One region of the Cytobacillus sp. FSL K6-0129 genome, then DNA from elsewhere that is predicted to be linked to it. Evidence: riboswitches for the same ligand, from Rfam matches in the RefSeq annotation. Region 1 holds a riboswitch; each other region holds the start of a gene.

What was found. Region 1 has a riboswitch for thiamine pyrophosphate ahead of MHI57_RS17155 (3-oxoacyl-ACP reductase). Riboswitches for the same ligand answer to the same signal wherever they lie in the genome.
Region 2: linked by a shared signal. The riboswitch ahead of tenA (thiaminase II) and the one ahead of MHI57_RS17155 (3-oxoacyl-ACP reductase) in region 1 are both predicted to bind thiamine pyrophosphate.
Region 3: linked by a shared signal. The riboswitch ahead of thiW (energy coupling factor transporter S component ThiW) and the one ahead of MHI57_RS17155 (3-oxoacyl-ACP reductase) in region 1 are both predicted to bind thiamine pyrophosphate.

The regions. Positions count from the first base shown of each region.
Region 1 covers NZ_JBBOXM010000001.1:3,404,848-3,412,456, reverse strand. The annotation lists gene phaZ (intracellular short-chain-length polyhydroxyalkanoate depolymerase) at 1-389, opposite strand, end outside; gene MHI57_RS17180 (DUF6176 family protein) at 502-846, shown strand; gene MHI57_RS17175 (hypothetical protein) at 1,183-1,503, opposite strand; gene MHI57_RS17170 (glycosyltransferase family 2 protein) at 1,658-2,257, shown strand; gene MHI57_RS17165 (polysaccharide biosynthesis protein) at 2,298-3,293, shown strand; gene MHI57_RS17160 (IclR family transcriptional regulator) at 3,491-4,252, shown strand; gene MHI57_RS17155 (3-oxoacyl-ACP reductase) at 4,476-5,231, opposite strand; TPP riboswitch at 5,324-5,425, opposite strand; gene MHI57_RS17150 (glycosyltransferase) at 5,511-7,046, opposite strand; gene MHI57_RS17145 (ABC1 kinase family protein) at 7,164-7,609, opposite strand, start outside.
Region 2 covers NZ_JBBOXM010000001.1:939,023-946,631, forward strand. The annotation lists gene MHI57_RS04530 (peptidoglycan D,D-transpeptidase FtsI family protein) at 1-1,908, opposite strand, end outside; gene MHI57_RS04535 (MFS transporter) at 2,205-3,485, opposite strand; gene tenA (thiaminase II) at 3,786-4,475, opposite strand; TPP riboswitch at 4,599-4,708, opposite strand; gene trhA (PAQR family membrane homeostasis protein TrhA) at 5,057-5,692, shown strand; gene MHI57_RS04550 (GNAT family N-acetyltransferase) at 5,815-6,561, opposite strand; gene MHI57_RS04555 (AbgT family transporter) at 6,699-7,609, opposite strand, start outside.
Region 3 covers NZ_JBBOXM010000001.1:741,998-749,606, reverse strand. The annotation lists gene MHI57_RS03660 (branched-chain amino acid aminotransferase) at 1-579, shown strand, start outside; gene MHI57_RS03655 (nuclease-related domain-containing protein) at 965-1,873, shown strand; gene MHI57_RS03650 (hypothetical protein) at 2,074-3,162, shown strand; gene MHI57_RS03645 (shikimate kinase) at 3,212-3,718, opposite strand; TPP riboswitch at 3,848-3,959, shown strand; TPP riboswitch at 4,003-4,095, shown strand; gene thiW (energy coupling factor transporter S component ThiW) at 4,167-4,688, shown strand; gene thiD (bifunctional hydroxymethylpyrimidine kinase/phosphomethylpyrimidine kinase) at 4,657-5,463, shown strand; gene thiM (hydroxyethylthiazole kinase) at 5,463-6,272, shown strand; gene thiE (thiamine phosphate synthase) at 6,272-6,880, shown strand; gene MHI57_RS03620 (FMN-dependent NADH-azoreductase) at 7,026-7,609, shown strand, end outside.

The DNA.
Region 1 (7,609 bases):
TCATCATAGGCTGGATATCCACCGGCTGGCATGGAGGCGAGCAAAACCATTTTTTCAACAAGGTTTGGATACATTGCTGCAAATTGCAACGCAATACCACCTCCATTTGACCAACCAATGATTGTTATTTTATTTAAAGAAAAATGATCACAAAATAATTTCAAATCATAAGCGAATGTCTTAAAATCCTCTATTGGCTGATTGTAAGTAGATCGGCCATAACCTCTTAAATCCGGGGCATAGACCGTATACTTTGAAGGTATTTTCTCCAAAAATACGTCCCAATGATTCGCTGAGGCATAATTGCCATGAACGAGAAGTAGAACCTTCTCTCCCCCATCCTTTTTCAGATAATCATACACTTCACCGTTACTTAACCTGTATTCCATTTAAACACCTCTACTTTCTCCTTTAAACCTCTCATACTATTCGATTAAAGCTATCTTTATTCCTTTTTATGTTAAAATATTACATAAACATTCTAATAAAAGGAGAGATTGTATGAACGTTGAACTCACACGTTTTAAGGTTAAAAAAGGAAAAACAAAAGCTGTAGACGAATGGTTACAATTCCTTAATCATCATATGAAAGAAGTACTCCTCACACTTGAAGAAGAAAAAATGTATATTGAAACGATTTTTCGCGAAGTACAAAACGAAAATGAATATCTTTACTGGTATTCTGTACAAGGTAGGGATGGGATTGAAGTGACTGAATCCACCCACTGGGTAGATAAAAAACATCTCCAATATTGGCAAGATTGTATAGATGAAACCTACAAACCAGTTAATTTAATTACCGAAGTCGTTATGATCCCAGAGAAAATCAGAGCAAATATGACTTAGCTTAAATAGGCTAAGCACTTTTCACCTTCCGTCCATATAAGAAGAACGAAATGAGTCCTAATACGGTATATAATATAACAGCATTCACCATACTACCTACCTCAAACCAATACGAAACCGGAATTATTATCGCAGCGGATGAACAGATAAAGCCTATGATCATCTGCTTTTTTAAGCGCGCGCAAATCATACCTTGGATAATAAAAGCTAGCGGAAAAAGGACATAAATCCCTAATAATAAGATTTTGCTAAACGGAAAAAATGAACATATCCACGTAAATATAAAAATACATATAGAGGGAAATAAAACTCGAAAAAACATCTTCATGTCAGTGTTCATCCCCTTCTATTTATAGACAATATTATAGCCTTCCACCAAAACCACAATAAAACAAGATAACCGAAAACACTATACAACGCCCATAGTGCACCATCAAAAAGCTCATGAAGGAAAAACTCCCCTTCATTCATTTCTTCACCGCGACCAATAGCATTGAATATAGAAATAAAAGGGATTGTTAGAACAAAAAAGATGACGAATAATGCTGTTTTTCTAATTTGTTTCCTCCATAACATTCTTAACGCCATCATAAATGAAATAAACAAAAAGAGATAATACAATAGCCAAAACCATAACGGTAAACTCACCATAAACATTCCCTCACCCCTCTTGAGTGTAATATTACACCAAAAGAAATTTATTGTAAATAATTTCTTTTTATGTCCTAAATTCACCACTTTTAATTAGGCGCATACACTAAACGATATAACACCTGCCCCAAAATCATGCATAATAAAGTGAGGAAAAGTCATGAGATTCAGCTTTTTATCCCCGGTTTATAATAGTGAACAATGGGTTCGCTCGATGCTTGATAGCATTCCTAAAGAATATGCCGATGAAATCATTGTTTGTGATGACGGATCAACCGATCAAACATTAGTGATGTTAAAAGAATATCAACAACAGTACCCTCAACTAAAAATCTTAGAAAATGGGGAAAATCGTGGCGCTAGCTATTCGTATAATCGTTGTATCGAAGCCGCAACTGGAGATTATATTGCCATTATTGATAGCGATGATATTTATTTACCAACCATTCGTGAAGTACTCGCTAAAATAGATGGTGAGTACGACATTTATTATTACAGCATGGTGACAAAGGATGGCCAGCTCTTTCAAGCAACGGAAGAAAATTATCGTGAATGGTGTGGGCAATTTAGGATCATTAAGAGAAGCTGTGTGGGAGAAGCGAGATTTTCTGAAAGACCGGATATGGCGGGGGACTGTGATTTTCATCAAGCGCTCTTAGACCAAAACCCTTCAGTGCACATAACAGGAATTATCGCTTACTGGTATAACTATCCACGAATAAATTCCGAATATTATTTATACTATTTTGGATTAAAGTAAGCCCATTGTGGGAAATGACAGAAAGGTGCGTTCCATACTTATGTTTAAAAATAAAACGCTATTAATTACAGGTGGAACCGGCTCGTTTGGGCATGTGGTGTTAGAACGTTTTTTGCATAGTGAAATAAAAGAAATACGCATCTTTTCTCGTGATGAAAAAAAACAAGATGACATGCAAAAACAGTATGCAGATGGAAGAATCTCTTATATCCTCGGCGATGTTCGGGATATGAGTACTTTATTACCAGCTGTGGACGGGGTTGATTACATTTTTCATGCAGCAGCCTTAAAACAAGTACCCTCATGTGAGTCACATCCGCTAGAGGCGGTGAAAACGAATATTCTTGGCACCGATCATGTATTAAGTGCAGGAATACAAGCAGGGGTAAAGAAAATTGTCTGCCTATCAACGGACAAAGCAGCCTATCCAATTAATGCAATGGGAATGTCTAAAGCTTTAATGGAAAAGACATTTATCGCTAAATCGAGACAAGCTAACGCTCGTGGTACCATTATATGTGGCACAAGATACGGAAATGTCATGGCATCAAGGGGGTCCATCATTCCGCTACTCATAGAACAAGTAAAGGAAGGAAAGCCGCTAACTGTTACGCATCCTTTAATGACCCGTTTTATGATGAGTTTAGATGAGGCTGTCGAACTCGTATTGTACGCTTTTGAGAATGCTTGTAATGGGGATATTATGGTACAAAAATCGCCTGCTGCCTATATTACAGATTTAGCACAAGCGATTAAAGAACTTTTTCACGTTAGCCTTCCTTTAGAATTAATTGGCACACGGCCGGGAGAAAAGCTCTATGAAGTTTTACTAACAAAAGAAGAAGCAGCGAAAGCTATTGATCTTGAAGGCTTCTATCGCATTCCTCGAGATACCAGAATAGAAACTGATACAAACTCTGTAGAAGAATATCACTCCAATAATACTTATCGTCTCTCTGTAGCTGAACTAAAAGAAAAACTACAATCATTATCCTATGTTCAAAAAGAGCTAAAAAAATGGAAAAGGTTAAATTAATATATTTGACCGCTCCCTATTTTTCGTGAGTTGAGCACCTTCATTGACCAAGTTAATAATCGCCAACTCACTTACTATTCTTATATATACTGAATTTATAGGGATATCCTACCAACCCTCTAAAGGAAGGTTGTTGTTTGATGTAGTTTCTGATAAATTAGGATTCAACATGACTAGCATATTGAGGAGTTACATACATGGAAATACAAAAAAGTAGTACGATGATACAATCCTTGCAAATAGGCATTTCTATCATCGAATTAATCTATCAAAAAGATACCCCAATGAAATTCTCAACCATTCAAGAAGAAACCGGTATTACGAAAAGTAATTTATATAAATATTTAAATACACTTACGCAATTGAACATGCTCTATCGTGAAAAAGGGACAAACCTGTATTATCTTGGTAGCAAATTGATTCAATATGGTACAGCCGCCTTTGGTAGTCGTGATATTGCCGATGCAATCACTCCGTATATGCAGGAACTTTCTTCGCTTACTTCCTGCACCGTTTCGTTTTCATTATGGACAAACAACGGACCTATTACGACAAAGATTTGTCATTCGAATGAACCACTTCATATTGGTACACAACTAGGCGGAAGCTTACCACCAACATCTGCCGCAGGGAAGATTTTCTTAAGCTTCTTAAACCCAGTACTGACAAAAGATTGGCTAGGAGACGGGGAAGCGATCGATAACGCAGAATGGCAAATGATTCAACAATCGAAAATCTCCTTCGCTACCGAACCTTTAATTCCATCGATTTCTTCGGCTTCCGTCCCTTTGCTAGACTACCAGAATCAATTACTCGGTGCAGTGACAGTTGTTGGATTTAACGATAAGATGCCTAAGGAAGCATCGGATCCGATGAGCAAGCAACTGCTGAAGTTTCACCTACAAGCATCTTCTATGTTTGGCTATCGATATAAACAAGGAAAAATTGAACAATACTGATTGAACGTTCAATCGACCGTTTTAACATCTAGTAGAATAAAATACTAGTGAGAAAATTAAGTTGTTATTTTAAAAATATCCTTTTCTGCGAATAAATTGGAGTTTAGCTTCGACTTAGTCTCACATTTGCTGATATAAGCTCTTTACTGATTTATCAACCTACAAAATAAGTCCATTTTATTGAAAAAGGCCGCCATAAACAAAGATGACGACCTTTTTTATCTTAGTTCATCGTCAATCCATGATCAACGACTAGATTTTGTCCCGTAATCGCTCTAGCGCCTGGAGAGGCTAAGAAAACAACGGCTTCTGCTACGTCTTCTGGTTTTGTCACACGGCGGATAGCAGAGTTATCAGCCACAATCGCAAATACCTCAGGGGTAGTAACAGCACTTGCATCCGTTGTATCTAATAATCCACCGGAAACCATATTCACATTAATATCATACTGTCCGAGCTCTTTGGCCATATTGCGTGTAAAGCCAATTAATGCCGCTTTGGCTGTTGTATATTCATGGTAGGCAACGACTGGGTTCTGGTAAAGATTCGTGCCAATACCAATCACACGGGCTTGCTGTGAATCCTTTAGAGCCGGAAGAGCAGATTGAACAACATTTAAGCTTGCTTTTATCGCGCCTTCAAACTGGGTTTGATAGCTAGCCCAAGATAATTCCTCTACTTTCGCCTGTGCCACAGGATCAAATTTAAATTGAACTAATGCATTATTTACAACGATATCCAAGCGACCAAAATGAGCAATTGTGTCTGCTACCATTGCTTTTACTGCTTGATGATCTCTTACATCAGCTTGGATAGCCAATGCACGATCTTGTCCGATTTTTTCAACTACTGCATCTGCTTTTTCTTTATTATTAAAATAATTAACGACTACTTTGTAGCCCTCCTTACCAAACTTTTCAGCAATTGCAGCTCCTAATCCACGACTTGCTCCTGTTACTAACACGACTTCTTCTCTCACGCTATTCCCTCTTTTCAATAGATGTAATTAAAAATGTTCAGGGAAACAAAACAAAAGGCTCCCCGAAAATGGAGAGCCTACCATACATATGCATATAGTTGGAAGATGCTCCCTACGATCGTCTTAACGAACAGGTTCTAAGGGTCAGGTTTTAACCTTCTCAACTCATTTTCTGAGTCCCCCTGCAACAATTTTTAATTATTTTTAGTTTAGCATACAAATAGTTTCCTAGCTATGAATCGAAGTTCATTTCGAAACTGACCATTTGCTTTATGTTTCTCACCATTGTTTTAAACGGGGATTCTTATCTAGAATCGATTCATATTGTTTCTCATTACCGTAGAGGCTATTCGGGTCAAGCAGCTTATATCTCTCATATTTTTCTAATCGATCTTTTTCTTTTGCCCAGCCTAAATGCTTGACTCGTATTGTGGATAAACTGTGGGTAAGTTGGAAGATGTTTTCTGGAAATCTCCCACAATGCTGTGGTGTTTCTTTCCAGACAGGCTGAAAGGTTGATCTAACTCTTGCTAGAAATGGACGGTATAAGAAATGTGCTTGCCAGTATTCATCTTCACGATAATGGTCTTCATCCCACATATCATACAGTCTAAAACAGTACAGGTCGATAGTATCCTGTTTAACAAAGTCATCAATATAATCAATAAAACTCTCCTCAAACCATTCATCTGCGTCAAGATTTAATACCCAACCTAAAAAACCATTCGTTGCTTCTAACCACTGTTGTTTTCTTAGTTCCACTTCATTGGCAAACTGGGAGCTTGCATTCTTGACCAATTTAATTGGCATACCTTTTAGTTCTTGCAAGAAAATCGATATAGTCTGATCAGTACTAGCATCATCTATAATCACAGCTTCATCGATAAATGGCTTTACTTTCTTTAACATCGTTTGTAAATAACGACCTTCTTCATTCTTCACAATCATCGATAAGCGAATTTGATGGCTATCTGCTTTTTCTGGATAAATAGGTAGTTCGCTATAAGCATACTGACATTTTTCTTTAAATGCGGGTATGCCTGTAAGGTCAGAAGAACGATAAATATGATAAGCTGGCAGATGTGTGTCTACATGTAGATCCAGTCCTAATGCCACAGCTCTCACACAAAAATGTCGATCTTCTCCCCAAAAACTGAGATTTTTAATTTTACTAAAATGAATACCTGCTAACAAAGCTTTCCTGCTAATTAGCGTGCACGCACCTAATCCTCCTACTTCATAAACACCTGGAGTTTGTAATTGTTGAATAAAGGCCTCGGTTTGAACGGCCTTTTCTTCGTCTGTTATGGCACCTTCATCCGCCTGTCTCCAGTGGGTATATTCATCTGTTAACCACACCTGCGGATAAGGAATTGTCCCCTCTTGCCAAGCCGTCCAAAATACCTCTGAAACAATTTCTTTTTTCGTGGAAATAAGTGTATGAAGGGTATTCGGGTGTAAAAGCAAATCAGAGTCAATTAAAAACAAATAATCAAATTCTTCAAATTTCGCCTGCTCAATAAGCATATCTTTGAAGCGAGCAACCTTCCAGATGAGAGCATCATTCCAGAAATGGGTAAAGTCGGTACGAATATAGATACTATCTTCTTTTGCGGATAAAATCGCAACATCTTTCTTCCATTTGGCAAAATGACGTAGTAGTCTACTTGATTCTTCATTCTGATTATCATCTATGAAAAGATAATGAATCTCCATTGTATCCGTTTTTAAATTGGCTAAGGATAGCAGAAACTCTTTTAAAATATCGGGTTCTTGATTAATTGGACTGCCAATGAGAATTTTTGTATTAACCATAAGCAACATTAACGTTTATTGACAAAACCGTTCACCTCTCTACACTATATTCTCACCATGAATTGCTTGTGTAGTGAAATCAGAAAAATTCTACCCAAAACAAAAAGCAGAGAGTCGTCAGAATCTCCCTGCTCTAATGATGGTGTATATAAGAAATAAGAACATTAATATCGCAATGACGAAGCCGATTTCTACTGCTGGTATATTCCATAGGAGAGATGATTGCCTGCCAAGGGCGGAACCGATAATTAAACCCACCATTATAATGCAAAATGCTAGCAACACGATACTAAATGCTAGCCGGTTGCTGATACGATCAATTCTCGTTAGAAATTTTTCACTGTTTGGCAAGTTCAGTTCGAGCGGGATTTTTCCCTTTTTGATAAGGGCAATCAAATCTTTCAAATTATACGGCGCTTCCTTTAGAATATCAAAATACTCCCCGATATGAGCTAGCGAATCTTTCGCCAAATGATCAGGTCGATATTTATTAATAATTAATCGTCTACCAAAAGGCTCAGCAATTTTTAATATGCTTATATTAGGGTCAAGTTTTTCAACAA
Region 2 (7,609 bases), 2.5 Mb from region 1:
GGCTGTTCCTGTTTTACCTGCAATCTTGTACTTTTTATTTGTAATCCCACTATTTGCTGTTCCCTGCGGATGGTTGACTACTTGGATGAACCCATCCTGTACATGTTCAATCCATGCATCCTTCATCGTAATTTTATTCAAAACATTTGGCTCAATGGATTGATAAACCGCACCAAGTTGATTATTCTCGAGATTCGGTTCACGAATTTCCTTCACAATCTGTGGTTGCATACGGTAACCACCATTTGCTATCGTTGATACATATTGTGCCAATTGTAGCGGACTATAAGTATCGAATTGTCCAATGGCAAAATCAAGCGTATTCCCTCCATTAGGAGGAATGGGTGATTGTCCTGTTACTTCACCTGGTAAGTCGATACCCGTTTTCACCCCAAGACCGAACTGGTGAAAATTATATCGTAACTTTCTAATACCTTCATCTTTATCAATACGAAGTTTACCTCGCGGAATGTATTCTTGTTGCCCACCAATTCTCATCGCTATTAAAAACATATAAACATTTGACGATTTCCTAAGGGCCGTTAGATCATTAATGGCACCAAATCCTGCCGTATTCCAAGATCGTTTAGGTTGTGTTCCGTCAAAATACAAAGGTCTATCCACCAAAACACTCCAAGGTGAGATTACCCCTTCTTGGTAACCTGCTAACACTGTTGCGCCTTTTATAGTGGAACCCATTGAATATTGACTTGTCATATTACCTAAGGCGTAATCCATGACTTCTGTTTCACCTGTTTTTTCATCTTTGACAAATTGTTTGCCAGCCATTGCGAGAACCTCACCTGTTTGTGGGTTCATCGCTGAAACGAAGCCACGATCTAAAAAGTAATTACTTCCCCTCAGACTCCGAACATGCTTTTCAATAATTTTTTCTACCTCTTGTTGGAATTCGATGTCAGTTGTTAAGACAAGGTCTTTTCCTGCTTGTCCTTCTCTTACCACATCTTGCTTTGTTACTTCACCTGTTTTATCTGTGTAATTTTTCATGATTTTCTTTTGCCCTTGTAAAACAGACTCGTATTGCAATTCTAAATAACTCTTGCCAACACGATCATTACGACTATAACCTTTAGATTGATAATATTCGAGCATTTCACTAGGTAAGCCCTCTTTTGAACTTGAAACATTTCCAAGTACAGAACTTAATGTCACTTCGCCGTCTTCGTCTTTCAAAGCATTATAACGTTCCCAGTCTACCGTTGTATCAATGCCAGGTAATAGATGAAGATTCTCACTAACAAGAGCAAATTCATCTTCATTGACATTTTTGTTCTTAATAAAATGAGGTGTCAACATTCGACTACTTGCCATTTCTCGAAATATCGCTAAAACTTCTAGTTCATCCTTCTTAAAAGCATTCAGTTCTTCTTCTGTTATTCGTTCCCGCGTTCGTTTATATATTTCGTCATCTACTTCTTTTGATGACATATCACTTGCTAGCAATTTATCTTTTTCTTTATCCGATACTTTTTCTGCTGCTTCATTCGGATACTTTATTATCCAAAAGTCTTGTTTATCTCTTTCAGTAATCGCCTTCAAGTCTTCTTCCGTGTCTTTTTTAATCATCTTCGCTAAAAGCTCTGATGTCTGAATCATTTCTTCTTGTGTTGTAGATTGGGAGCGAGTATAACTTATGGCTAATTGGGGTTTATTCCCTACAACCAGTCTACCTTTACTATCATAGATCTGCCCCCTAGGTGCCGTGCTTGCTACTGGCACCTCCACTTCCCGTTCAATCTCTTTTTTATAATTCTCTCCGTAAACAATTTGAACAATACCTAAGCGGAAGATTAGAATCGAAAAGAGTATAAATACTGCAAAAAACATTAAATTAATCCGAAAAACCATTTTTTTATTTCGTTTTTTTCTTCTCTGTTCTCCCGCCATCATCAACACAACCAATCATCAAAGTATGAATGTTCTTAATTATTACTATATGTAACTATTATATTTCACAAATATGTTATCTATTAAAATTAGATTAATAATATAAACTATCTTACAACAAATATCCAATTTTTTCAATTGTTATGAAGAAATATTTGATAAAAAAAGATCAATTTTACACTTTCAGTAACATTTCTCTAAAGACGCTAGATGGTGAACAAATCAGGTATCCACTCGACTGCTTTTAAGTGATGATTGTTCTTCATTTTTTATTAGCTAAATAAAAAAATCGATTGTTAACCAACCGATTTTTTCATTTGACTCATTTGAAGTTTTTGACGATATACTGTTGGCTCATATAACATGAATACTCCAATTAACCCAATAATCGCAAAGCTTAAAGGAATATAAAGTCCATATTGATAAGCGGTTGTAACGTCAAAATTAGCAAAATGGTCCAATACTTTTCCAAAAATTGCTGGCAGCAACACTGCGCTAAGAAAGCCTCCCGTATTAGCGAAACCGGAAATAAGCCCCACTTCCTTTATATGAAAGGACTGTCTAACAACTGTAAAGGTTAGAGCACTGGCACCATTTGCATAACCTATGATTACGAATAAAAGAATGAATAATAAATATGGTGGCTCTCCACCCATCAATACTAAAGCGATCCAAGCAGAAACCGACAGCATCTGCACAATGACATACGGTGCTTTGACTCTGTCAAAAAAAGTAGATAGGTAGGTTGTTAATGGTGCTCCGATAATGGCACCAAATAAGCCGTACATAATTACTTCACTTGCACTTGATCTTGATAAACCGTAAATGTCCATACCATAGGGAACTGCCCAAGAGCCAATAAAGCCGATATATGTGCCCACTACACCAAAGTGACAAAGGAATGTCGCCCAAGCTTGGCGATTGACAAGTAATCTTCTTATGATGACTAATAACGGTTCATTTGTTTCTTTTTGATTTTTTTCTTCTTCCATTTGAAATTTCTTCTTAGGATATTTTATTAAAACCACATAAAGTCCCATACCAAGGGTGAATATTACAATGCCAACAATTAAAAATGGAAGTCGCCACCCTAATAGAGAAATGGTCGAACTAAAAGGAACTGTTGCTAATAAGAATCCTAAACTTCCGGTCATTCCGGCAAATCCCACTAGCATCGAAAACTCCTGCTGCTTGAACCAAATGCTCAATACAAGAACTAAATTGACCCATATAGTAGCATCGCCAATTCCACATAATAACCTAGCAAAGATGAGCATATAACTATTATCTACCGTACTATACAGGATGGTACCTAGCCCGTTTAGCAGTGTTCCAGCGACTAGAAATACATTTGGACCAAATCTATCAGAGAATAATCCGATGGGAATTTGCAATCCAGCATAAGCAAAAAATTGAATACTCGTTATCAGCCCAATCGTTGCTGCAGTTAAATGAAATTCTTCCATTAATTGATCAGTAATTAAACCAGGTGCTGTTCTTTGACTAACCATAAATAAATAGGCTAAAAGTAAAACACCAAATACAACCCATCTGTACTTACTTTGTTGTTTATTCATTTTTAAAACGCCTTCCTCAATTTAACATTCGTCTCTCATTATACGCTTATTGTCATTATATATATATAGGAAGTTTATATGTCTATGAGGGTGGAGAAGTAGAAGTCATTTCTATTGACTAGATGAGTAGTTTTTGAAGTCCGAAATTCTTTTTAGGAAAATCCGATACGGCAAATTGTCTTTATTCCATAAACAAACCTGATACTACAACGATTATAAAGGGTATGATGTTAACAGAATTGAGTTAGTATGAACTAACCTTATTCTGTTAACACTATTCCCGCTTTCATTTATGAAGTTTTATGCATATGTTTTATCACTTAGCCACTTTTCTTGGGTATAAGCCATTTCCCAAAAAGCTAATTCATATTGACAGCTAATGGTAAATGCCATTTTCATTTTTTCTTTTTCTGTTTCAGATGCCATTTCAGCAAGCCGATCAAGATGATGAATTTGTTCCAGTACAAGTTTAACAAACCATTCTCCACCGTATGTATCAATCCAGGTACGATAGATTTCTTCTTTTGGTTTTGCCCCTTTAAAGCTCTGCCCAATATCATAATAAATCCAATAACACGGAAGCAAACTAGCGATGACCTCGCCAACTGTGCCTGTCTCTGCTACACGATATAAATGGGATGTATATGCATAGGCAGTAGGAGCGGGTTTAAACTGGTTTAACTCTTCTTCAGAAACTTTTAATACCTCCATAAATTTGTTATGTAACCCTAGTTCAGCTTCATAGGTACCTTGCGCATGCGAGGCCATTCTTGAGGTCATATATAAATTCTCTGCTTTAGAAGCAGCGATTGCTTGCACACGAGAAAAATGTGATAAATAGTAAGAATCTTGTAACACATAAAAGCGGAAACACTCAATTGGTAAATCTCCCTTAGCAATTCCTTTAACGAAAGGGTGTTCAAAATTCGCTTCCCATATATCATGTACTTCTTTCCTTAACGATTGTGTAAACGTTTCTTTTGTTGTCATCATTTCTACCTCTTCTCTTTTTTTTATCGAGCATAAAAAATCCAGAAAAGCGAAAAACCACTTCCTATAAGAAAGTGGTTACTGTATACATTATTCATTTAGTTATAGTTATAATGTTAACTAAATTTATATACGCCACTTCCCTACGCTGGTATCAACCAGATCAGGTTCTAAGAGTCTTAAAGTTATTACACTTTAATCTCAGCCTTTTAAAGGCACCCCTAGTGGATTTATTCAATTATGCTTTCAAAGTTATGTTATCATCTTATCAATAAATGTCAACCTAAATGGAAACTGCAAGTTTAGGAATTGAGCAATGTCAAGCTTCTCTTTCAGTAACGATTATGAACAAGTTGGATGAATGCTGTCGTTACCTAAACACTTCAACTGATCTAACACCGCGGCTTAAATTGGCATTGACTCAAGGATGGATAACTCCAAATATTCTCCATGCATTTACACTCTCCACCCTCTTCGCCTAGTGAAGTTTTTCTTTATAATGAAAGCTTACGACTTTTTATCAGCTAAAAAAATGTTTATACTAGAATTATGATTTTGGATAAAGAATGGGTGAATACTACTTGGAAACACATATTTTTTCAAAGGGAGAAGAAATCGCCAACGCGATCGTACACGGAATCGGTGCGCTATTAAGTATTGCGGCTCTCGTCATTTTAACTGTTTTCTCATCCTTATATGGAACAGCTTGGCATATTGTCAGCTTTGTTCTTTTTGGTACAACGATGGTTATTTTATATTTCTCATCAACTTTGCTACATAGTTTACCTGCTGGAAAAGCAAAGGATGTATTTGAGATTCTCGATCATTCTTCCATTTACTTTTTTATTGCTGGAACGTTCACACCGTTTCTATTTATAACAGTTAAAGGAACCTTAGGATGGACCTTATTTGGTCTTGTATGGGGGCTAGCAATTGCTGGAACAGTTTTCAAATGTTTTTTTGTTAAAAAATTTTTAGTCTTCTCGACATTACTATATGTTTTGATGGGCTGGCTAATTATATTTGCCTGGGAGCCTCTGGTTACACACTTACCTACACAAGGAATGATTTTCCTCATTATCGGTGGCGTTCTATACACTGCTGGTTCAATATTTTATGTATGGAGAGGATTTAAGTACCATCACGCATTGTGGCATGTTTTTGTTCTTGCTGGTTCGATTATGCATTTTTTTGCTGTTCTCTCGCTTTTACCTTGATCAAAATTTACCTCTTTATAAATGATCTGCAGATGGCTACTCTCACCACCTGCAGATTTATTAATATCAGTTTGTAGAGTTTTTATCACATTACTTGTTCTATATTAATAATAAACTACTACTTATAATAACTTCATTACTTCATAGCGAAAGCTCAATTTTTTATACCCTTGTTTACGATACATATCCTTTGGCGTGTCATTGCTGTCGGCTACAAGTATAACCCTATGATTGCTAAATCGCTTCATTACTTCATATTGCAAGCTTGCAGCAATCCCCTTTAATCGGTGAGCTGGTAACACACCTACATTATCAATTTCAGCTGTACACTTATTAAAAAATACTTGTAATGAACCTGCTGGCACACCATGATCATATGCGAGTAACTGTAATGTATCTTTTGCATTATGATGATAGGAATGCATGCTTCTATTAAGGTTCACATATTCCTCACCATAATCTAGATCAAAGTTTCTCTGCAATTGTAGATATTCTCGTAAATTATCATTTGTCACTTCCTCAACCACGATTTCGTTCTTTCTATCTTTATAGATAAATTGAAGAGGGTTAATTTCATATAACTCCTGACACCCGATTGTATAGAATTGTTGATAAAGGTATAATAAAACATCCTCTTGAATCATTTCGTCTGCTGGTAAATAAAACTTCAAATGTTCTTGTTTATGCTCTTTCTGATAGTCTTCCAAATACATTTGTGCCAGTTGAAAATCTTGCAAACTAGGATTTATTTTAAATTGGATAAAGTTTGCATCATATTTAAAATAGAACTGTTTTGTGCCATAGTGATCAAAATTGGCTTTTTCTGCTATTAAATTACCATCATGATGTATATCTCTGAAACTAACCACTGACCATCTCTCCCCTACTTATAGCCCTTAAGTATAACGATTAATTCCTTACGGTAAAAAAATACCTCTATCTATTTTATCATTTTTCACAAATAAAGAAGCCCGAACATTTATGTTCGGGCAACAACACCGCATTATTACAAATACATTTCGATACCGGGTCCAATCGGAATACCGAATAATCCAAAAATGAATAGCATGACTACCCAAATTACTAAGAAAACCATTGAATAAGGAATCATTAAGGAAATAAGCGTGCCTAAACCTGCTTTTTTATCGTATTCTCTCATAAAAGCAAGAACTACAAGGATATACGGATTTAGTGGTGTAATAATATTTGTAGTTGAATCGGCAATTCTATACGCTGCTTGGATAAAAGCAGGGTTATAATCAAGTAACATAAACAATGGAATAAAAATTGGGGCTAATAATGCCCATTGAGCAGACCCACTAAAGATTAATAAATTCAGAATAGAGACGAAAATAATAAATCCAATAATAACAGGAATACCAGTTAAATTGATGGAAGATAAGAATTCCGCACCATTGACTGCAATCCAAGTACCTAAATTGGACCAGTTAAAATAAGCAATAAATTGTGACGCAGCAAATATAAGGACGATATAGCCTGCCATATCTTTCATCGAATCTGCCATATACTTTGGAATATCAGCACTTTTTGTGATTTTCTTTACTGTTACTCCGTATGCTGTTCCCATCGTTATAAAGAATAATAAAACAATTGGGATAATTCCACTTAAAAATGGGGAAGGAATCATACGACCTTCTTCGTTTCTAAGAGGGGAGTCTGGCCAGAAGATAATTGTAAGTAAAATAGCAATATATGCTAGACCCGCTATAACGGCATTTCTTAACCCTTTTGACTCGATAGCTGAAACCGGTTCAAAATTCTTTTTCAAATCCCCATCATATTTTCCTAATCTTGGTTCAATTACCTTTTCAGTTAAGAATCCACCGACTAAAGTTAAGAGAACAGTAGAAATCGACATAAAATACCAATTATCAACAGGTGATACAACAAATGAAG
Region 3 (7,609 bases), 2.7 Mb from region 1:
AACCCAGTGAAAATCGCTGTCCAAAGCGAATATGTTCGTGCAGTCAAAGGTGGAACGGGTAATGCCAAAACAGGAGGAAACTATGCTGCTAGCCTAAAAGCACAAGAAGTAGCAGAACAGGAAGGATATTCACAAGTACTTTGGTTAGATGGCAAGGAAAATAAATATGTTGAAGAAGTAGGAAGCATGAATATTTTCTTTAAAATTAACGGTGAAGTCGTTACACCTGAATTGAACGGAAGCATTTTAGAAGGCGTTACAAGAAACTCTGTTATTGAACTCATTAAAGACTGGGGTATTCCTTTATCTGAGCGTCGTATCTCAATCGATGAGATCTATGAAGCGCAAAAAAATGGCACGCTAGAAGAAGCATTCGGAACGGGTACTGCAGCGGTCATTTCACCAGTCGGAGAACTATTCTGGAATAACGAAAAACTTACCATTGGTGGCGGACAAACAGGTGAAATCGCCGGCAAACTTTACGAAACGCTAACAGGAATCCAAAAAGGAAAAGTAGAAGATAAATTTGGTTGGATTGTGAAAGTAGACGAAGAAAAAGCTGTTACGACAGCAATTTAATAGAAGAAAAAAACCACTTGCCATTGATGGTAAGTGGTTTTTTAAAGGGTTAGACTAGAAATGTGGTTCTGTAAAATGGACAAAAACTGAAAAGAATAAAACAGAAGTGATGGATATAGTGAGAAAATGGAACGAGTACATATATTATTAGCGCTGTAAAAGTGGACAAAAACTTAAAGAACAAAACAGAAGTGATGGATTTAGAAAATGGACTGACTGTATATATTATTATCGTTTGATTTTGCTACTTCAGCCCTACAATCACAAAAGGATTTTACGCTTTTTAACAAGCAAGGTTGTCCTTTCCGAGAGAAGTTAAATAAATTGGTATTTTTTTCATGTGGAAAATTCGTTATAATAGAGTAAAAAGAAAGGATGAAGTAATTTGCCAGACCTAAAACCGCTCAATCCCTCTTACCAACTCCGATTATTACGCGTGCTCCATCTTAGATCAAAATTGTCCCCTGAGAATGAACAATATCTCAAAATGTTAGAAAAAGGATATGAAGGAGAAAGTAAATGGCGAGATGATTTGCAACAACTTTCACCAAAATTCCCCATCCTTTATGATATATTGCTAGAAATAAATCATACATCCTTTCAAATTGATGCACTCTGTGTAACTCCCCACAAACTCATTGCTTTCGAAGTGAAAAATTATAGTGGTGATTTTATGGTTCAGGAAACTAAATGGTATTCACCAACAAATAAGGAAATTAAAAATCCCCTCCTACAAATCGAAAGAAATGAAACCCTCCTACACCAATTCCTTACTAAGCACGAATTAAACATTGCATTTGATTATCTACTGGTTTTTGTTCATCCGGAGTTTATGTTATATGATCGTACAAAGAAACAAAATGTTATTCTTCCACCGCAAATTCCACGATTATTAAGAGAACTAAATCAAATAGACATTCAACACTCTCCATTTTATACAAAAATTGTTCATGCTTTTTTGAGTCATCATAAAGAAGAAAAGAATTACGCTAGAAAAATCGAATATTGTACGGAGGATTTGGTAAAAGGTGTGGTTTGTCGAGAGTGCGGTGTGCAGATGAAGCGAGCGAGTTTGCGCAAATTTCATTGCTCAAAATGTAGGAGGAACATTTCATCTTGTGATGCATTAAGTGAAGCAATCAATGACTTTATTATTCTTTTTCCATCAGAAAAAGTAACAAAGACGGCGATTTATGATTGGTGTGGTGGAGCAATAAGTAGTTCCGCAATACAACGATTCTTACAAGAGAAATATACACTTAATGGTGGTGGAAATTATTTTTATTATCATTAATGGGTTTTAAAACCGAAGAAACAGTTGAATTATTTAGTAATGAAGAGAAGTGACAGTATCTTATAGATTGAAATGTATTCTGATGGGGTCAATCTATTAGTAAGCAGTTATATGTTGAACAAAGGACTTTGTGCACAAAAAAAATCTATATAACATCACAATAAAAGTGGATAGTAAGTCACTCAGTAGGAGAATCAGAGATGAGCGCCTCGCAAAAGGGGTTAGCAAGTCACTCGGAAGGGGAATCAGAGATGAGCGCCCCGCAAAAGGGTTTAGCAAGTCACTCGGAAGGGGAATCAGAGATGAGCGCCCCGCAAAAGGGTTTAGCAAGTCACTCAGAAAGAAAACCAGAACTGAGCGCCCCGCAAAAGGGGTTAGCAAGTCACTCAAAAGGAGAATCAGAGATGAGCGCCCCGCAAAAGGGATTAGCAAGTCACTCGGAAGAAGAATCAGAGAAGAGCGCCCCGCAAAAGGGTTTAGCAAGTCACTCGGAAGGGGAATCAGAGATGAGCGCCCCGCAAAAGGGTGTAGCAAGTCACTCGGAAGAAGAATCAGAGATGAGCGCCCCGCAAAAGGGGTTAGCAAGTCCCTCAGGAAAGAAACCAGAGATGAGCGCCCCACAAAAGGGTTTAGCGTGTCCCTCAGAAAGAAAACCAGAGATGAGCGCCTCGCAAAAGGGTTTAGCAAGTCACTCGGAAGGGGAATCAGAGAAGAGCGCCTCGCAAAAGGGTTTAGCAAGTCACTCGGAAGGGGAATCAGAGATGAGCGCCCCGCAAAAGGGTGTAGCAAGTCACTCGGAAGGGGAATCAGAGATGAGCGCCCCGCAAAAGGCTTTAGCGAGTCCCTCAAAAGGAGAATCAGAGTTGAGCGCCCCGCAAAAGGGATTAGCAAGTCACTCAGAAAGAAAACCAGAAATGAGCGCCTCGCAAAAGGGATTAGCAAGTCCCTCAGAAAGAAAACCAGAGATGAGCGCCTCGCAAAAGGGTTTAGCAAGTCACTCGGAAGGGGAATTAGAGATGAGCGCCCCGCAAAAGGGTTTAGCGAGTCCCTCAGAAAGAAAACCAGAAATGAGCGCCTCGCAAAAGGGTTTAGCGAGTCCCTCAGAAAGAAAACCAGAAATGAGCGCCTCGCAAAAGGGTTTAGCAAGTCACTCAGAAAGAAAACCAGAGATAACCGCCTCACAAAAAGGGAGTTATTCAGCAATTTATTTAGAACCAAACACAAATGAAAGCCGAGGAAGGGAGTGCCCGGCTTTCATAAATTCGTTTAGGATAATGCGAATTACTTAGATAGTAAAAGAAACATTCTAATGAACTATAACCATAATCATCACAAGCTTTATCCTATCCCACTAACAATCAATTCAGCAGCTTCTTCAGCTGTTTTCCCGTCAACATTGATTTTTAGATGATATGGTTGATAATGAGCTTGTCTTTCTTTGTAGAGATGATACATTTCGTCAGTAGAAAGACCATTCAATTTCGGTCTTGTATCTTTAATCAATGGGTATCGATCGAGCCAATTTTCCCATGAGAGCTCGATAAGGACAACGGTACTGTTTTGTAAACAAATTTCGCGGTTCTTACTGTTTAAAAAGGCGCCGCCGCCTAATGAAAGAATCTGTTTTTCTTCGGCAGATAGTTGTTCAATCAATTCGCTTTCAGCTTTTCGAAAAACTTCTTCACCATGATCAAGGAAAATTTTTGAAGTTGACATTCCAAACTGTTGTTCAATGCGTTCATCCGTGTCGATTAAACCCCACTGTAATTTCTTAGCTAATTCCGTTCCTATGGATGTCTTTCCGACCCCCATAAACCCAATAAGTACAATACTCTTATCTTCCATAGACTGTCCTCCCGAATATTATATAAAATATCATATCATAACGTTTTATGTCGCAACATCGTTTCTATCCAATGTTTTTTATTTTCATTTCTATCATTTCATGTTATATTGAGTGCATCATATGTTATAAGTTTTCACTGGGGGTGCCTCCACATAGAGGCTGAGATTGAATGCCGTCCGTTCAAAACCCTTTGAACCTGATCTGGTTTGTACCAGTGGAGGGAAGTGTGTCGATGTAGTCGTCCTCGCTTCCTTTTGGAAGTAGAGGATTTTTTTTATATATGAATAAATGCTAGGGGTGCCAAATACTTGGCTGAGATGAACCCTTTGAACCTGATCTAGTTAATACTAGCGTAGGGAAGCGAGTGACGTCATACATATCATGATGACCAAAGCCGCTTATTCAAAATAGCGGCTTTTTTATTTTTATCGAAAGGAGGAAAGGTCTATGAATAAAATCCAAAAAATGACGATGACGGCAACGATTGCAGCCATCACTACTGTGTCGAGTAGTCTCATTTTTATTCCGATTGGAATAGCGAAAATTTTTCCGATTCAGCACTTGGCGAATGTATTATCTGCTGTACTTCTTGGACCATGGTATGCCGTTAGTCAAGCGTTTCTTTCATCTACATTGAGAAATATGATGGGGACTGGAAGTGTTTTTGCCTACCCCGGGAGTATGATTGGCGCATTACTTGCAGGGTTCCTTTATCAAAAAACGAAAAAAATTGGCTTCTCAGCACTAGGTGAAGTCGTTGGAACAGGAATGATAGGGGCAGTAGCGACTTATCCGATTAGTACATTACTTTTAGGACAAGAAGCAACCCTTTTCGGATTCCTACCAGCATTTATGGTGAGCTCGTTTACTGGAGCAATTTTAGGATATGGTTTATTAAGAGTATTAATTAAGAATAAAGCTATTGGAGGTTACATCAATGAAAACAGCATTAACGATCGCAGGTTCTGATTCAGGAGGAGGAGCTGGGATTCAAGCAGATCTTAAAACTTTTTCCGCCAATGGTGTGTTTGGCATGTCCGTCATTACGGCGATTACCGCTCAAAATACAGTAGAGGTACGTTCGGTACAGGATATAGAAATCAATATTATAAAAGACCAAATAGAAGCTGTGTTTGATGATATCCAAGTTGATGCTGTCAAAATCGGGATGTTGTCATCTAGTGAGACTGTAAAAATCGTCGCAGACCGTTTAAATCATTATAGTCCAAAAGTGATTGTGTTAGATCCTGTTATGGTTTCAAAAGGTGGACATCATCTTTTAAAGGAACAAGCTATTGAAGCATTAAAAGCGAAAATGTTACCACTTGCGACTGTAATTACGCCAAACATTCCTGAAGCTGAAGTACTTTCGGGTATGACAATTCGCACGGTTGATGATATGGAGCAAGCTTGTAAAAAATTATATGAATTAGGGCCAAAAGCCGTCTTATTAAAAGGTGGACATTTAGAAGGAGAACCGAATGACTTATTATGGGATGGACAAAGTTTCAACTGGTTTAATGGTCGAAGAGTAGAGACAAAAAACACCCATGGTACAGGTTGTACTCTATCATCTGCCATTGCTGCTGGGTTAGCAAAAGGGGAAGAACTTATTGAGGCCATACAGTCTGCGAAAAATTATATTTCCATAGCGATTGAGCATAGCCTAGCACTCGGTAATGGGCATGGTCCGACAAATCATTTTTATGAGTTATACAACAAAGCAAAGATGGAGGAAAGATAATGGCGATTTCAAGTGAAGCAGTTGAGAGAGTCTTTCAGCAGTTACAAGAACATACCCCACTCATTCATCATTTAACAAATACAGTAACTATTAATGATTGTGCAAATGTGACCCTAGCAATGGGCGGTTCACCTGTTATGGCCACCCAACTCTTAGAAGTAGAAGAAATGGCTATGATGGCAGATGGGCTCGTAATTAATTTTGGTACTATTAATGATGCGATGTTTGCGGCAATGATTAAAGCTGGACAAACTGCCAATCAAAAAGGGGCCCCAGTAATATTTGATCCAGTTGGTGTTGGTGCAACCACTTATCGCACAAATAAGGCAAAAGAGCTAATTAGCACAATAAAAGTGTCCATTATTCGCGGCAATGCTTCTGAAGTTTCTGCTCTTATTGGTAAGAATACAAAAACGCGTGGTGTTGATGCAGGGGCAATTGAAATAGCACCTGAAGCACTTGCAAAGGAGGCAGCTGAAGTCCTAAACTGTCTCATTGTTATTAGTGGAAAAGAAGATGTCATTACAGATGGGAAGCAATTAGTTGTGATTGATAATGGAGATTATCTTTTGACGAAGGTAACAGGAACTGGCTGCATGACAGCTTCATTAGTAGCAACTGCTGCTGCTGTTTCAGAAAATTGGTTTGACGGGGCTGTTATTGGTATGGCTACTATGAGTCTAGCAGGGGAAATCGCAGCTAAGAGCTTACATGCCGGTGAAGGGTTAGGTTCATTTCGAGTGAAGCTAATGGATACGATTAGTACAATGAATGCAGCCATATGGCTAGATGGAGTGAGGCAAAACTAATGGATTACCGTTTATATTTAGTCACAGATGATAAAATAGCAAACAATGAATTATATGATATTGTTCGAAGTGGTGTAAAAGGTGGTGTGACCATCGTTCAATTAAGAGAGAAGACAGCGGATGGTCAACTCTTTTATGAAAAGGCGAAAATATTACAATCTATATTAAAGCCATTGGATATTCCACTGATTATTAATGATAGAGTAGACATCGCTTTAGCGGTAGGTGCAGCAGGTGTGCATGTTGGACAAGATGATCTGCCATGTGCCGTCGTTAGAAAGATTGTTCCTGATGATATGGTAGTTGGTATCTCTGTATCCAATGTGGAAGAAGCGAAACTTGCTCAAGAACAAGGAGCAAATTATGTTGGAATAGGTTCGGTGTTTCCGACAACTTCTAAATCAGATGCTGATTTATTAGCACCAGGTATGCTCGAGGAAATCATTGCAGCGATTGATATTCCTGCTGTCGCTATTGGTGGTATTCAACTAGAAAACATAAAAATGCTTAAAAATCGAGGGTTAGCAGGTGTTTCTGTTGTCTCAGCAATTAGTAAATCTAAAAATCCAGAAAAGTCAGCTCGAGATTTACTTCAATTATTCCTTTAGACCTAAAAAATATCATAAGTGTAGTTAAAGAGAACTTATTCCATTGACAAGATACTATTAATATACTAAAATTACTTTTGGTTCGAGATATTTCATTTTAGTGTATTTCGAATAAATTATTACGACATTCGGAGGTCTTCACATAATGGCAAAAGTTCTATTTGTAAACGCAAGTGATCGTCCAGTTGAAGCTGGAATTTCTGTAAAAATGTATCATGCATTTTTACAATCATATAAAGAATCAAATCCATCAGATGATATTACGGAATTGAATCTTTTTGAAGAAAACATGCCTTACTATGGTAATGATGCAATCAATGGTACTTTTAAAAAGAACCAAGGGTTGGAATTAACTGCTGCAGAAGAAAAGGGTGCGGCGCTAGTTGAGAAGTATTTAAATCAGTTCTTTGATGCTGATAAAATCGTTTTCGCATTCCCACTTTGGAATTCAACTGTACCAGCTCCATTGATCAGCTATGTTTCTTACTTAGCTCAAGCAGGTAAAATGTTTAAATATACTGCTGAAGGTCCAGTAGGATTTGCTGGCGACAAGAAAGTGATGCTTTTAAATGCTAGAGGTTCTGATTATTCACTAGAAGGTATGGCTGCTGGCGAAATGGCAGTTAACTTAGTAAAAACAATTATCAGCCTTTGGGGCATTACTTCTCCGTCAGAAGTAGTGATTGAAGGACATAACCAATACCCAGATCGTACACAAGATATTATTGA